DNA from 4 places in the Exiguobacterium sp. s149 genome. Region 2 is predicted to be linked to each of the others. Evidence: riboswitches for the same ligand, from Rfam matches in the RefSeq annotation. Region 2 holds a riboswitch; each other region holds the start of a gene.

Region 1 (3,969 bases), on a different contig from region 2:
AAGGCTCATACGGCCACCTCCTTCAAATGATGGGTGATGTCGTCAAACGTCTCGAACGGGGCGTAACGGATGCCTGCGTCTTCGCAGAGCGTGATGAGTTGACCTCGGGCGTAGACGAAGTCGGCACGCTTCGCGACCTCGAAGTCGGTCACCGAGTCGCCGATGACGATTAAGCGGTCGGCGGGATTGACGATGCGGCGAGCGAGCGTCGGCTTGCAACAGCCGCAATCGTTCGTGCACTGTTCGTCGCAAGCGTGCGACCACGTGACGGTTACCGTCTCAGCAGAGAAGTCGGCGACGTTGCAGTAGATATGCTCGGGGTCGACGTGGCCTGCTAAAATTGGATGGACGAAAAAGTCCATCCCGCCGCTGACGACGTCAAACTTCCAGCCGTGGGCCCGAACTTGTTCTAAAAATGCCGGGAACCCTTGGCGGAGCGTGATCCGCTCCAACAAATAATCACGGTAAGCCGGGGCAGCCGCGCTCGGCAATAGTTGAAACAGTTGACCGACGCCGGAGCGGATTGAAATCCGTTGCTCGAGGACCGCATCTTTCAACTCGACCCAAGCCGGCGGGGCGAACGCTTTCATCAAGGCGATGATATTGTCTTCCGCCGTGATCGTCCCGTCGAAGTCGCACAGGATATGGATCGTCATCGCGACGCCCACGCCTTCAACGCGGTATCGAGCTCGTCCGTCTGTCCTTCGGTTTGATCGAGGACGTGAGCGATGGCTTGTCGGAAAGCACGAGCCCCGGCGGCTGCGCCATCCGGGTGTCCGTGAATGCCACCGCCGGCGTTGATGACGACATCTGTCCCGAAATCACGAATGATATCCGCGACGAGTCCCGGATGAATCCCGGCTGATGGGACCGGTAAAATCGGTTTCGACCAATGCGGTTCGGCGCTCTGGTCACGAATCGCGAACGCCTCGTCACGCGGTGTCGCGAGGGAGCCATACGGAGACGGGAAGAGCGTCAAATCGGCCCCGGCGAGGCGTGGGAGTTTACCGAGTAAGAGCGAATGACTGATGGACCCGGTCAAGGCGCCGGCAAAGGCCGGGTGAGCCAAAATCGGCACACGGATGTCTGGGTCGTTCGCAAGTTCGCGCAGTGCGTCAAGACCGTACGTATAGACGTTGAATAGAAGCGCCGTCGCACCGGCCTCAATCAGCCGGAGTGCCTGGTCGCGCAGAGCGAACACAGGACCGCTCAACGTGATGGCATAGAGGACACGCTTCCCGGTCGCCTCAAAGTGCGCTTGAATGACGGCCGCTCCGATGCGGGCCCGTTCGAGCGATGGGGTGAGCGGGTTGTCGTATAAAATTTCGTCGTCTTTGACGATATCGATGCCTCCGGCAAACTGATCGCGGAGTTGCTGCTCGAGAAACGCGAGGTCACGGCCGATGACACCTTTGAAGATGCTCATGACGAGCGGGCGATCATGGACACCGAGCAAATCGCGAATCCCTTCGACGCCGAACTTGGCGCCTTTGAAATGAGGCGCGAGCGTCTCGGGCAACGTCAAATCGATTAACCGGATTGAATCGTCGAGGGACAGTTTCCCGAACGTCGTCGTCAAGATGGATGATAAGTCAGGGCTGACATTATGTAACGGGTAGCGGATCGTGAAGCGGCTCGTCGTATCCGTATGTGTGGTCGACACGACCTCACCCCGGTACGCCTGTAACTGCTCTTGCTCTAAGTGAGGCAGCTCCGTCCAAGTACCGACGGTCAGCTCGAGGGCGATTTTGTCGGCGACGGTCGCGACCGCGTCCGTTCGTTTGATTTCATATGTGGCAGTGATACTCATATGGTTCCTCCTTCCAGGCAAACAAAAAATGACCCCATGCCGAGGCAAGAGGTCATCATAAAAAATGAACTCTTATCTCTCAGCTTTCGCTGCAAGAATTAGCACCGTGCCATCTCTGGTCGGTTGCTGCGACATCATCGGGCTCGTCCCTCCGTCTGCTCTTGATAAGAATGTGATTTGAAGTTGTGAAATTTAATTGAATTTTTGCACAGAATCGTCACGTCGTCAATTCCTTTTTTTCCAAAAAAAATATTTTGGGGAGTTGTTTCCATATATGCACAAAAAAAGACGGAGGTGCACGGAGAAAATGACGTTGACAATTGTGACGTCAAGTCCGTAATATTCATCACATAAGTTCACCGAATCGAATAAACCACTCTTATCGCGAGTTGGCAGAGGGAATTGGCCCGATGACGCCGCAGCAACCGACCACTAGGCACGGTGCTACATCCACCAGACGAATGTCTGACAGATGAGAGGAACAACCATTTTGGCTGTGCCTCTTTCTCGCGGAGAAAGGGGCTTTTTTTGTGGGCAACTTACAGGAAGGGGAAAACATCATGTCATATCAACCATTTACAGAACAGACCGTCGTCGAGCACGTCCGTCAACTAGGATACTTGCAAGAAGGAATCGCCGAGTGTGAGGAAATCGGGGACGGTAACTTGAATCTCGTGTTTCGGATTCGCCAAGGCGAACAGCGCCTAATCGTCAAACAGGCGCTCCCATACGCCAAAGTTGTCGGCGAGAGCTGGCCGCTTACGCTCGAACGGGCATGGATTGAACAGTTGGCACTCCGTGAGTTTGCGAACGTGGCGCCGCGTTTCGTCCCGGACGTCCTCGGCAGCGACCGGACGCTCGCCTACACGATTTTAGAAGATCTGTCTGATTATGAGATTGTCCGCACCGGTTATTTGAAGGGGGAGAGCTATCCGGAACTCGCGCGTCATGTCGGTGAATTTTTAGGAGAGACGCTGTTCGCGACGTCGGATTATGCGGCCGGACCAATTGCGAAGAAGCGGATTGAACGTGACTATTACAATCCGGAACTGTGTGACATCACCGAGAAGCTCATCTTCACCGACCCGTTCAAAGACGCAGAGTCGAACAACATCGAGGCGGCGCTTCGAAAAGATGTCGAACGCCTTTGGCAAGACCAGGCGCTGAAGGTCGAGGTGACGAAACTGAAAGTCGGATTTGTCACGAAACATGAGGCGCTTCTGCACGGTGACCTACATACGGGCAGCATCTTCGCGACCCAACAAGAGACGAAAATCATCGATCCAGAGTTCGCATTTTACGGACCGTTCGGCTTCGACCTGGGCCAAATCATCGCCCATTTGACGCTGTCGACGTTCTATGACCCGTTCAAACGCTTCGAACGTTTCACAGACGTCTTGACGGTGTGGGAGACGTTTGAGAAGACGTTCCGGGCCAACTTTGAGCGCGCCGTCGAACCGTTCAACACGGACGGTTTTGTCGACGAGTTGTTGCGGACGATCTTCAGCGACACGATCGGCTACGCCGGTTGCGAACTCATTCGCCGTGCCGTCGGACTCGCCGGTGTCGCCGATCTCGAGACGTTGCCGGAAGCGACGCGGCTCGAACGAAAACGTGACGCGCTTGCCCTCGGGACGGCGCTCATCAAAGAACGCCACAGCGTCGAATCGATTGACGACTTGGTGACGCTTTTGTCGGGGGTGCGCGTATGACGGTCCAAAACATCCGCTTTAATTCGCAAACGGACGAACTCATCCTATTGGATCAGACGTTGTTGCCGCACGAAGAGCGTTACGTGACAATCGAGACGCTTGAACAGGCCGAACATGCCATCGAGACGCTCCAAGTCCGCGGCGCCCCGGCCATCGCTTATTTCGGAGCGTTCGTCCTCGCCAAAGAGGCGGGCCGGTTAATCGATGACCCGGACTTCACGCGTCGGCTCGAACTCGTCGGACGCCGCTTGATTGCGACCCGGCCGACAGCGGTCAATTTGCAAAACGTGATTGAATCGCTCCTTGATTTAAATGTCGGGGACGACTTTGAGGCGATTGCCGAGGAAATCAAACGGCGCGCCATCGCTTTGTACGACCGGGACGTCGATACGTATCGGGCCATCGGCGAGCATGCACTGACGGTGTTGCCGGCCGGAGGGAACGTGT
Region 2 (3,969 bases):
ATACGGTCCGTTCCGCGGTCAGGCCCGCCTGAAGCAAGCAGTGGCGACGTTCTATTTGAATGAGTATGGAGTCGAACTTGATCCCGAGACAGAAGTAGCGATTCTCATCGGCTCAAAATCAGGTCTCATCACGTTGCCGCAATGCGTACTCGAACCTGGCGACGGGATTTTGCTACCGAATCCCGGCTATCCTGATTACATCTCGGGGGCACGCCTCGCCGGTGCCGTCGTCCGTGACCTCGTCCTCCGGGAAGAGAACGGCTTCTTGCCGGACTATGAGACGCTCGATACGCAAGAGGCAAGACTCATGTATTTAAACTACCCGAGCAATCCGACCGGAGCCGTCGCCTCACCCGCTTTCTTTGACGATACCGTCCGTTTCGCCCGGGAGCGGGACTTGATGGTCGTCCACGATTTCGCATACGGCAGCATCGGATTCGATGGACATGTCCCGCCGAGTTTCCTGCAGGCGGAAGGGGCGAAAGAAGTGGGCATCGAGGTATATACGATGTCGAAAGCGTTCAACATGTCCGGTTGGCGCGTCGCCTTCGCCGTCGGGAACGCGGACATCATCGAGGCGATCAACACGTATCAGGACCACGTCCACGTCAGCGTGTTCTCGGCCATCCAGGCGGCGGCCGTCGCCGCACTCGAGGCGCCCCGTACTATTCGCGATGACTTGGCACGACTGTACGAGGCACGGCGTGATCGCCTGATCGACGGGTTGAACCGGGCCGGCTGGGCCGTCGAACCGCCGGAAGGCTCGTTCTTCGTCTGGGCGAAAGTGCCTGAGGGTGATGCCAAGTCGTTCTCGCGGAAACTGCTGCATGAAGCCGGTGTCGCCGTCACCCCGGGCTATTTCTTCGGCTCGGAAGGGAACGGATACGTCCGCTTCGGCCTCGTCTCACCGGAACCGAAGATTGACGAGGCCGTCGAACGAATCGAGCGGTTGTTTGCCGCCTATGAGGAGGTGCGGGCATGATTCGTCAGGCCGTCCTTGAATATGACCACGCCGATGACGCGCTCGACCGTCTCGATGACTTAGTCGACGGCCGACGTGCCCACGTCCTGCACGGTCAGAACGGATATGGCATCGTTCGGGAAATCGATCCGGGAATCGCGGACTATCCGGCAACAAGGTTCAGCGGGGAGTGCACGGACTCGGAAGTCGAACGGCTCAAACCGTTTGACGCCGACGTGTTAATCGCCATCGGCGGCGGCAAGCTCGTCGATACGGCCAAACTTGTCGCCTATCAACGGAACGTCCCGCTCATCGTCGTCCCAACGCTCGCCTCCAACTGTGCGGCGTTCACACCGCTCAGCGTCGTCTATCAGGAGGACGGGAGCTACGACCGCTACGACATGTTCCGCGTCGTCATCGAACGGGTCATCGTCGACTCACGGGTCATCTCTCGCTCACCATATGAATACTTCCGGGCAGGTGTCATCGACACGGTCGCGAAGTTTTACGAGGCCCGTTATTTGAGTGGTGACAGCTCAGCTGACGCCGGCGTCAACACCGGACTCGTCTTGGCCGAACAGTGCGGGCGTCTCGTCGAACTTGAATTGAGCGAGCACGCTTTTGAGTCGTATAGTGACGACGTCCGCTTCGCGGTCGATCACGTGCTCGCCATCGGCGGCGCCGTCGGTGGCTTTGGTGACGCCGGGACACGCGTCGCCGTAGGCCATGCGGTCCATAACTCGCTCAGCCGGTTCGAGTCGACCCACTCATTCTTGCACGGAGACAAGGTCGGCTTCGGCCTAATCGTCCAAGAGCGCTTGCGGCGCTCGGCCGATGCCCCGTATTTGGAAGCCTGGTTGAAACGGTTCGGTGCCCCGACGACGCTCGCGGCGCTCGGGGTCGGGTCGAGCGACATCCCGGTACTGGTCGACTCCGTCATGACGGAGACCGAGCTGCAACAATTGCCGGCACCGCTCGATAAAGATTTTCTGAAAATAATTTTTGAAAATTTACAATTATCTATTTACAATTAAACCAATTAAAAGTAAGATGATAACAACTAAATAGACCGATTGCTTATCAAGAGTGGTGGAGGGACTGGCCCTGTGAAACCCGGCAACCAGATCGTAATGATCATGGTGCTAATTCCAACAGACGAAATCGTCTGGGAGATGAGCGTGTCCGACTTTGACTTGTCGTGCCCGCCACTCTGAATGAGTAGCGGGCTTTCATTTTGGAGGAGGAAAACAAATGAACATCAAACAGAAAACAGTACTTGCAGGAACATCACTACTCGCCGCCATCGCGCTCTCAGCATGCGGACAATCGGACGCAAGTGAGGCGCTCAGCACGGAGTCGCTCACGATCGGCGTCACGGGCGGGCCGCACCAACAGATCGCCGAGAAAGTGAAAGAACTCGCGGCCGAAGACGGACTCGAGCTTGATATCAAGGTGTTCAACGACTACAATACGCCGAACACAGCGCTCGCCGAGGGCAGCCTCGACGTCAACAGCTATCAGACGCTCTCATTCCTCGAACTGCAAAAAGCCGATAAAGACTATAAAATCGACGACGTGTTCAAGACCGTCGCCTTCCCGATGGGTCTCTACTCAGAGAAGTTGACGGACATTAAAGATTTAAAAGAAGGCGACAAGGTCGCTGTCCCGAACGACCCGGCGAACGAGTTGCGGGCGCTACGTCTGTATGAGACAGCGGGACTCATCACGCTGAAGGAAGGCTTGACGGACAAGGCGACGAAACGCGATATTGCCGAGAACCCGCTCAACCTTGAATTCATCGAGCTCGAGGCGTCGCAGCTCCCGACCCAGCTCCCGGAAGTCGCGCTCGCGGCCATCAACACGAACTTCGCGATGGGTGCCGGCCTGTCCATCAACGAGGACGCTTTGTTCCACGAGGACACGGTCGACAACCCGTATCCGAACTACGTCGTCGTCCGCACCGACAACAAGGATGACGAAGTCGTCGCCACGCTCAAATCGTACTATCACTCGGACGAGGTCCGGACGTTCATCGAAGAGACGTTCGACGGCTCGATCGTCCCGGCGTTTTAAGGAGGGCCTATGATCGCACTTAAAGGCATCACGAAGACGTTCACGGTAAATAAAAGTGCCGTCACCGCACTCGACGACGTCTCGCTCACCATCGATAAAGGCGAAATCTTCGGTATCATCGGGCGAAGCGGGGCCGGCAAGAGCACGCTCATCCGTATGATCAACCTGCTCGAACGCCCGACGTCGGGCCAGGTCGAAATCGAAGGACAGGACATCACGAGACTCGACAAACGAGGGCTCTCGAAGCTGCGTCATCGCATCGGGATGATTTTCCAACATTACAACCTGCTGAAGACGGCGACCGTCGAAGAGAACGTCGCCATCCCGCTCCGTCTCGAGGGGCTTGATAAGCGCACGATCCGTGAGCGTGTCGACAAGTATCTCGACATCGTCGGATTGACGGACCATCGGAAACATTACCCGGAGCAATTGTCGGGCGGACAGAAGCAACGTGTCGCCATCGCCCGCGCCCTCGCGCATGAGCCGGACATCTTGCTCAGCGACGAGGCGACGAGCGCGCTCGACCCAGAGACGACCGAGTCGATCCTCGACCTGTTGCTCGACATCAACCGCGAGCTCGGGCTGACGATTTTCCTCATCACCCACGAGATGGAAGTCATCGAGCGCATCTGCGACCGGGTCGCGGTTATCGAGGCCGGCCGGATCATCGAAGAAGGGAACGTGCTCGACGTGTTCTCTGACCCGCAGCATGCGACGACGCGCAAATTCTTGAAAACGAACCTCGATGTCCCGAAAGAGGTCGTCGACGAATTGAGCACGCACGGGACGCTCGTCAACTTGTCGTTCATCGGCCATCAAAGTGAACAGGCCGTGCTCGCCCAATTGACGAAACGGTTCGGCTTACTGCCGAACATCATCGGGGGCGGCATCAAAAAGTTGAAAGGTGGTCTCGTCGGTAATCTGCTCGTCCATTT
Region 3 (3,969 bases), on a different contig from region 2:
TGAATTTTTCCCACATAGGAGGGAACCATGAACCATTTCCGCAAGATGTCCGTCCTCGGTTGGAGTATTTGGAGTATGCTATTCAGTTTGACCCTCATCTTGTTCGCTACAGGCGTATTAAACATGCCGGCCATCGAGCCGTTACCGTTCATCTTGATTGCGTTGCTCGTCATTACTTTTCAAATGGACTCCATTGAACGGAAAGGCGTCTACTTTACCTTTTCAGAAAGTATCGTCTTAATTATTTTTTTATTCTTTGATTTTGAGACAGCGCTGTTCGTCAATCAGATTGGACTACTCGTCTTCCAGTTCGTCAACTTGAAACCGCGCGTCGCGCTTCGACGGTTCCGTTTTACGTATCCGTGGAACGCCATCACGTCGTTTTTGGAAATCGCCATCCCGGCCAGCGTCTACTTGGCACTCGGTGGTGTGACCGGTCTCGGTTTTTATTCCCAAGATTCGTTTCTGCCGCTTGCCGGCTTGATTGTGGCCATCATCTTAAACACGGTCGTACAAAAGTATCAAGTCGGTTGGTGGTTCCGTGTCGATATCCCGGTCCGCGACTTTCTAAACATCGCGTTTTACACGTATATCGTCAGTCTCGTCTTCATTTTAGCAGCCTCGCTCTTCCGTGAGACGAACTTGCTTGTCGTCAGCAGTATCGCCGCCGCACTCACCTTCTTTATTAAGCGGCTCATCATCCAGAAAGGTCGGCAAGACGCCTTCAAATCGTTGATTGAACAATATGATGAGGCAAAAGAAGCCGTGTCGTTGTCACAAAGCGAGGCGCAAGCGATTGAGGTGTTCCTCAGTCAATGTGAACGACTCAACGAGTACGACGAAGGGTTCGTCGAGTTCAAACTGTTCGACCGCACACTTTACTTTGATTTAAAGACGCGCCAGCCGATCGATCGCCACGTCGTCTTTGATTTACTCGATGCAACCTATCCGAACGAAGCCTCGGTCGAGTATGAGATGCGCTTTGAATGGGACGCCCCGTTATCGAACGAGTTCGATGAAGACTATCATAGCTTCATCTCGGTCCGTTCCGAGGAAATCGAAGGCATCCGCACGTGGCTCGTCATGACCGGCGAGCACGTCTATGGCTATCCGCCCATCATTCAACGTGAGATTGTCAAACTGCTCAAATCGTTCAATCGAACGATCAGTCGTTGTCATGAACGCGACCGCCTCTATACCGAGAGCCGGACGGACAGCTTGACGTTGCTTGCCAATGCACGGGCTTTTTATGAATACGGGATTCAACAAATCTCGGACGGCTCGATGTATCCGATTTCCGTCGCAATGCTCGATATCGACTTCTTCAAAAAAATCAACGACACGCACGGTCATCAAGTCGGAGACAGCGTGCTCCAAGAGTTTGGTCGCCGCATCCGCCAAGTGCTCCGCACCGATGATTTCGCAGCCCGTTATGGCGGCGAGGAGTTCATCTTGCTGTTGAACCGATGCGATGTCGAAGCCGCCGTCGAGATTGCCGAGCGCATCCGTCAACAAATCGAAACCAAACCATTCCACGTCGACGGAATCGATATCCCAGTGACCGCCTCAATCGGCGTCGATACGATTCAAGCGTTCGGTGACAAACGACTAGACGATACGATTCGCAACGCCGACCGAGCGCTTTACGTCGGCGGGAAGTACGCAGGACGCAACCGCGTCGCCCATTACAATTTTTTGACGTCCTGACTCGCCCCCACGTGCATCGCGTGGGGGTTTGCTATTGACAAGCAGATTTGAAACAGGTACGTTAGGGAACGTGTCTTATAACTAAATATCACAACTTTTTTATCAAGAGAGACTGAGGGACTGGCCCGATGACGTCTCGGCAGCGGGTAACCTGTGCCAAATCCAGCGAGCGGTCTGCTCGAAAGATGAAAAAAGTGTTTCTTGTAGAGAGAGCCTTTTTTCAGAAGGCTCTCTTTTTATTTTTATGAATGAGGTGAATCGATTGGAACAACCAACAGCTAACAAATGGGCGCTCTTGCCCTTACTCGTCTTCCTCGTCTTCTTTATCGGGGCAGGCATCTACTATGACGATTTTTATAAATTTCCCGTCTTGATTGCGGCCTTGATTGCCGTCATCGTCGCGGCGATGATGACGAAAGGAAGCGTCACCCAGACGGTCGAACGTGTCGCCCAAGGCGCCGGCAACCCAAGCATCTTGATCATGGTGTTCATCTTCTTGCTCGCCGGCGCGTTTTCAAGCGTCGCAGAAGCAATCGGGGCGATTGATGCGACCGTCAATGCGGCATTGACGTTATTACCGCCTTCGCTCCTCTTGAGCGGCCTGTTCGTCATCGCGGCTTTCATCTCAATGGCGATGGGCACATCGACCGGGACGATTGCCGCACTGGCGCCGATCGCCCTCGGCATCCATGAGGAGAGCGGCGTCAATATCGCCATCGCAGCAGCGGCCGTCGTTGGCGGTGCCATGTTCGGTGATAACTTGTCGTTCATTTCGGACACGACGATTGCAGCCGTCCGCACCCAACGGACGAACATGCGCGACAAGTTCCGGACTAACTTTTGGATCGTCTTGCCGGCAGCCGTCATCACAACGATTTTGCTCGCCGTCTTATCGAGCGGTGAATCGACCATCGAGCCGGCAGCGTTTGAATGGTATAAGCTGATTCCGTACCTTGCGGTCATCGTGCTCGCCTTGACGGGAATGAACGTCATCCTCGTCTTGCTCGGCGGCATCGCCCTGACCGGCATCATCGGTCTGTTGGACGGCAGTCTAGCCGTCACCACGTACGTCACCGCCATGGCGGACGGCATGATGGGCATGGCCGAGATTTCACTCCTGACATTGCTCATGGGTGGGCTCGTCGGACTCATCTCGCATAACGGCGGACTCACGTACTTGCGTGACGCGCTCACGTCCCGAATTAAAAGACGGGCCGGCGCGGAGTGGAGCATCGCCGGGCTCGTCAGTGCGACAAACGTCGCGACGGCGAACAACACGATTTCGATTCTCGTGGCTGGTCCGCTCGCCGCGAACATCGCCGACGATTATGACATCGAACGTAAAAAGTCAGCGAGTGTACTCGATATCTTCTCGTGTGGGGTCCAAGGTCTGTTGCCTTATGGGGCACAGCTTCTCATTGCGGCCGAACTGACGAACACAGCGTCACCGGCGCTCGTTCCGTATATGTTCTATCCGTTCTTGTTGTTCATTTGCGGAGGATTGGCCATCGCCTTCAACTTCCCGCGTTTCAAAAAACGCGCTTAACGAAAACGACCTTGTGAAGCAGTCGCTTCACAAGGTCGTTTGTCGTTTCGCTTCAAGTTCACGTTTCAGCTGCTCGTTCCGTTTTCTGAAGGCACGCCGTTTAAGCAGTTCTTCGAGTCCACGGCTGATGGCCCATAGGACAATCAGTAATAAGACGAGCATCGATAATCGGAACGGGCTTTGGATAAACTCTTCCCACTGGTCGCCAATGACAGAGAAAATCAAGACGACGAGCAACTTGCCGAACCCGGCCGCCATGATGAACGTACGGAGCGGCATTTGAATGAGCGCGAGTAAGTATGTGATCAAGCTGACCGGAATAAACGGGAGCGAGTACAGAAACCCGAGTGAGACCGGACTCATGTGCTTGATGCGTTCGAGCCAATAGACGCCTTGCTTATGTCTCTCGAGCCACCGCGTCATCGGCTTTCGGAACACGTAGCGAACAGCTACAAACACAAGAATTGTTCCGAGCAAACTCCCGATCCAAGACAGTAACGTCCCAAGCAAAAATCCATATGTCGCTGCGTTCGCCGAGATGATGAGGACGAGTGGGAGAAATGGAAAGATCGCCTCCAGGAACGGTGCCCCAAGTCCTGCCCAAGGTCCGCCTGGAAGTCCTTGTAGCCATTCAATCAAGTTTAAAATATATTGTTGGAGTGATGTCAGCATGTCAGTTTCCACCTTCAACTTTCGTTATTCCTTTTTACCCGATT
Region 4 (3,969 bases), on a different contig from region 2:
CAAGCTTCCCGAGCTTGACCGATGTAAAGCGGTGCAGTTCACGCGGGTCATGTATCCCGGTCTTCTGCATCATATCGCGCATGAGCAATGCGCAGACGCGGGCATCTTCAGCCGCATCGTGATGGATGAACGGGACGTTCAAATATTCCGCCATCGTATTCAGCTTGTGATTCGGCAGTCCAGGATACAGTTTTCTCGACAGCTTGACGGTACAGCCGTACTCGATCGTCGGAAACGTATATAAATCATATTTGGCGATTGCTTTCTTGAAAGCGCCCATATCAAATGAGGCATTGTGCGCCATGACGAGGTCGACATCCCGCAGCGTCGGATAGAGCTGTTCAAGCACCTCGGGTAAGGCTGGGGCGTCCCAGACGTCGCTCGGCCGGATGCCGTGGACGCGGATATTGCCTGCGTCAAAGTCTTCTTCTGGATTGACGAGTAGTTGGTTCGTCTCGATGATTTCACCGTCGACGAGTAGGCTCCAGCCGACAGAGCAGATGCTGCGACTATCGCGGTTGGCCGTCTCGACGTCGATGGCAAGAATTGAATATGACATAATCGGTCCCTTTCTCATAAAACAAGTATAAAAAAAGTCTAACATATCGTTAGACTAAAAAGCGATTATGCGGCCACGAGGTTGCGACACGCCTCTGCGCAGCGGAGACACGCTTCGGAACAACGTTGGCAATGGTCATGCAAGTGGCGGCCACATTCGACGGCGCACGTGTCGCACACCTGGGCGCAGAGTGCAGCAATCGGTTTGGTGAAAGCCGAATCGGTCTCGAGCGCGTTCAAGGCGAGCGCACACACTTCCGAACATTCTTTCGTCAGCCGGATACACTCGGCGACCATCAATAAATCCTCTTCTTGTAAACATTTTGAGAAACAGTGATTGCTTGCCCGCATACAGTCGATGACGGCTAAAATGGTCTCTTCGACAGAGGCACGATCCATAGTAAGTCCCCCTTAGAATAATGATGTCTTACAATCATTACCCGCTACCAGGTGACTTAAACCGGGCGGAGACGCAAAAAAAAGTCACCCCTCAAATGAGTGGTGACTTCCATAATGGAGCATAGCGGGCTCGAACCGCTGACCTCCACGCTGCCAGCGTGGCGCTCTCCCAGCTGAGCTAATGCCCCGTTCGAAAATTATTATATCATCCTAGTAAAACATTTGGCAATGGATATTTTTAAATTTTTTCGAACAAAGTTTAATCGTGCGTAAACGTGGGAAAATCATTGGTAATGTTATTCTACGAAAGCAGGTGTTATCTATGGAAATGATTTTACTCGCACTCTTACCTGCCTTGATGTGGGGGAGTATCCCGCTCATCGTGTCGAAAGTCGGTGGTAAGCCGATTCAACAGTTAATCGGGACGACGATTGGGGCGATGGTGATGGCGGTCATCATCGCACTCGTATTCAATCCGGAGTTCACGACGCTAGCAATCGTGACCGGCTTCATCTCCGGTGTGTTCTGGGCACTCGGGCAATATTTACAGTTCCAATCGTTCCAAATTTTAAGTGTATCGAAAGCGATGCCGATCAGCACCGGTATGCAACTCGTCGGGACGTCCTTGTTCGGCGTCATCGTGCTCGGTGATTGGCAGACGTCGACCGAGTTATGGCTCGGTTTTTCTGCGCTCGTGTTGATTATCATCGGGGCGGCACTGACGTCATATCAGCAGAACAAAGACGGCGACAGTAGCGGGGCCTTGAAGAAAGGCTTGCTCGTCCTGCTCGTGTCGAGTATCGGTTATGTGACGTATGCCGTCTTGACGAACTATTTCGAGGTCGACGGCATCACGGCCATCTTGCCGCAATCGGTCGGGATGTTCATCGCAGCGCTCTTGTTCAGCTTGCGCGAGAAAGATGTCAAGAAGTTCGACCCGAAGACGTTCAAAAACATCTTGGCCGGTCTCGCCTGGGGGATTGGGAACTTCGGGCTGTTCGTGTCGAGCGGTGAGGTCGGCATCGCGACGTCGTTCGCCTTGTCGCAATTGAACGTCGTCGTGGCGACGCTCGGTGGGATTTATCTATTGAAAGAAGAGAAGACGACGAAAGAACGGGTCTTCGTCTTTATGGGAATCGGGCTCATCGTCGTGGCCGGATTCATGCTCGGGATTGCGAAAAGCTAAAAAGACGGGTCAGACGACCCGTCTTTTGTTTACCAGGCTTGCTCGATGAATGCGTCGCGCCCAGATTTCTTCCGGTCCTCTTTATAGTGGGCCGGATTTTTTTTATGGAAGTCTTGATGGTATTCCTCGGCCGGATAGAACGTGTCGGCCGGTAGAATCTTCGTGACGATTGGCTGTTTGAATCGTCCGCTCGCCGCGAGCGCGTCGCGACTCTGCTCTGCTTTCACGCGTTGTTCTTCAGTATGATAGAAGATGGCCGGCGCATATTGGCTGCCGCGGTCTTGGAACTGGCCGCCGTCATCGGTCGGATCGGTCTGAATCCAATATAGTTCGAGCAGGCGCTCATAAACGAACAGCGTCGGGTCGAACGTGATCTCGACGACCTCATAATGTCCCGTCGTCCCTGTTTTCACTTGTTCATACGTCGGGTCATCGACGTGACCTCCCGTATAACCGGATACGATTGACTCGATGCCAGGTTGCTCCTCGAACGGCGTCACCATGCACCAAAAACAGCCGCCTGCGAATGTTGCTTTTTCCATTAGTAAGTCCCCCTCGATCAATTTTCCCAAAAAAAGCGCTCATGTCATCGACATGAGCGCTCTGTCATATCGGCCAAGGCACATGCCTTGCTGGAAGTAGCACCTTGCCGAAGCAGGTTGCTGTGAAGTCATAGAGCCAGGTCTCTCGTTCACTCAAGATATCGATATGTAGTTGGTGAGAGCATCATACCATCAGATTTGAAGCGGCGTCAACGGTTTGGTTTGCGTCGAAGTTGGAACAAGGTGGCGCCGAGAATCAAGATGACGAGGACGATGGAGAGCGGTAGCGTATACGGAGCGTCCCCGGCATATAGCTGTAAGAAGAACAAGGCAAAGACGGACAATAAGACGAGTACGTACGAACGATTCATAGTAACCTCCCTTTTCTTTCAGTGTACCAAGTTACATATTCGTTGGCGAACGAAAACAGGAAATCATCTGGAGATAGCGAATACCATCGAGTGACCAAAGGAGGAATCTATATGACTGAACCAAACACATGTTTCGAACTCGATATCGAGACCGCCCAGCGCGGATATAAAGAAGGAACGTTCACGGCGCGTGACGTGACGGCCTACTATTTGACACGGATCGCCCAGTTGAACGACAAGCTGAGAGCGGTCATTCAAGTGAACCCGGACGCCTTGTTCGAGGCCGAGGCGGCCGACCGGGCGTTTCGACGAGGTGACCGCTTGCCGTTGCTCGGCATCCCGGTGTTGATTAAAGACAATGTCGAGACGGCGGGATTGATGAAGACGACGGCCGGGGCCGTCGCCCTCGCGCATCACTTCGCCGGCCGGGACGCCCATCTCGTTCAAAGCCTGCGCGCGAATGGGGCCATCATCCTCGGAAAAGCGAACTTATCCGAATGGGCCAACTTTTTGACTGAGGGCATGCCGAACGGCTGGAGTGGGGTTGGTGGCCAGACGCTCAATCCATATGGGGACAAGCTCGATGTCGGAGGGTCGAGTTCAGGTTCGGCGTCGGCGGTCGCTGCCAACTTGACGTTGCTTGCCGTCGGCAGCGAGACGAGTGGCTCGATTATCCACCCGAGCGTCCATAATGGAATCGTTGGCATCAAACCGACCGTCGGTTTGATTAGCCGCAGCGGCATCATCCCGATCTCCCGGTCGCAGGACACGGCCGGCCCAATGGCACGGACACTACGGGATGCGGTGCTCGCCCTTGAGGCGATGGTCGGGGAAGATCCCGCTGACCCAGCGACGACGCATCTTCCGGCCGGTCCGCCTTACCGGACTTGTCTTGATGAGCGGCAAGCAGTCG

The links. A riboswitch is a leader RNA that binds a small molecule or an ion and turns the genes downstream of it on or off. The one in region 2 is predicted to bind S-adenosylmethionine.
Region 1: another riboswitch for S-adenosylmethionine. It lies ahead of KNP81_RS05845 (2,3-diketo-5-methylthiopentyl-1-phosphate enolase); the one in region 2 lies ahead of KNP81_RS11360 (MetQ/NlpA family ABC transporter substrate-binding protein).
Region 3: another riboswitch for S-adenosylmethionine. It lies ahead of KNP81_RS03435 (Na+/H+ antiporter NhaC family protein); the one in region 2 lies ahead of KNP81_RS11360 (MetQ/NlpA family ABC transporter substrate-binding protein).
Region 4: another riboswitch for S-adenosylmethionine. It lies ahead of msrA (peptide-methionine (S)-S-oxide reductase MsrA); the one in region 2 lies ahead of KNP81_RS11360 (MetQ/NlpA family ABC transporter substrate-binding protein).

The regions. Positions count from the first base shown of each region.
Region 1 is NZ_JACSLZ010000003.1:161,323-165,291, forward strand. Features, by position in the region: gene KNP81_RS05835 (methylthioribulose 1-phosphate dehydratase) at 1-9, opposite strand, end outside; gene KNP81_RS05840 (2-hydroxy-3-keto-5-methylthiopentenyl-1-phosphate phosphatase) at 6-656, opposite strand; gene KNP81_RS05845 (2,3-diketo-5-methylthiopentyl-1-phosphate enolase) at 653-1,810, opposite strand; SAM riboswitch class I at 1,880-1,981, opposite strand; SAM riboswitch class I at 2,187-2,289, shown strand; gene mtnK (S-methyl-5-thioribose kinase) at 2,371-3,522, shown strand; gene mtnA (S-methyl-5-thioribose-1-phosphate isomerase) at 3,519-3,969, shown strand, end outside.
Region 2 is NZ_JACSLZ010000008.1:39,898-43,866, forward strand. Features, by position in the region: gene KNP81_RS11350 (aminotransferase class I/II-fold pyridoxal phosphate-dependent enzyme) at 1-982, shown strand, start outside; gene KNP81_RS11355 (iron-containing alcohol dehydrogenase) at 979-1,995, shown strand; SAM riboswitch class I at 2,036-2,140, shown strand; gene KNP81_RS11360 (MetQ/NlpA family ABC transporter substrate-binding protein) at 2,213-3,034, shown strand; gene KNP81_RS11365 (methionine ABC transporter ATP-binding protein) at 3,044-3,969, shown strand, end outside.
Region 3 is NZ_JACSLZ010000002.1:51,480-55,448, forward strand. Features, by position in the region: gene KNP81_RS03430 (GGDEF domain-containing protein) at 28-1,707, shown strand; SAM riboswitch class I at 1,804-1,899, shown strand; gene KNP81_RS03435 (Na+/H+ antiporter NhaC family protein) at 1,952-3,253, shown strand; gene KNP81_RS03440 (TVP38/TMEM64 family protein) at 3,281-3,925, opposite strand.
Region 4 is NZ_JACSLZ010000010.1:26,333-30,301, reverse strand. Features, by position in the region: gene KNP81_RS12520 (3'-5' exonuclease) at 1-559, opposite strand, end outside; gene KNP81_RS12515 (four-helix bundle copper-binding protein) at 625-957, opposite strand; tRNA gene KNP81_RS12510 (tRNA-Ala) at 1,073-1,145, opposite strand; gene KNP81_RS12505 (GRP family sugar transporter) at 1,280-2,143, shown strand; gene msrA (peptide-methionine (S)-S-oxide reductase MsrA) at 2,173-2,685, opposite strand; SAM riboswitch class I at 2,750-2,850, opposite strand; gene KNP81_RS12495 (hypothetical protein) at 2,895-3,056, opposite strand; gene KNP81_RS12490 (amidase family protein) at 3,168-3,969, shown strand, end outside.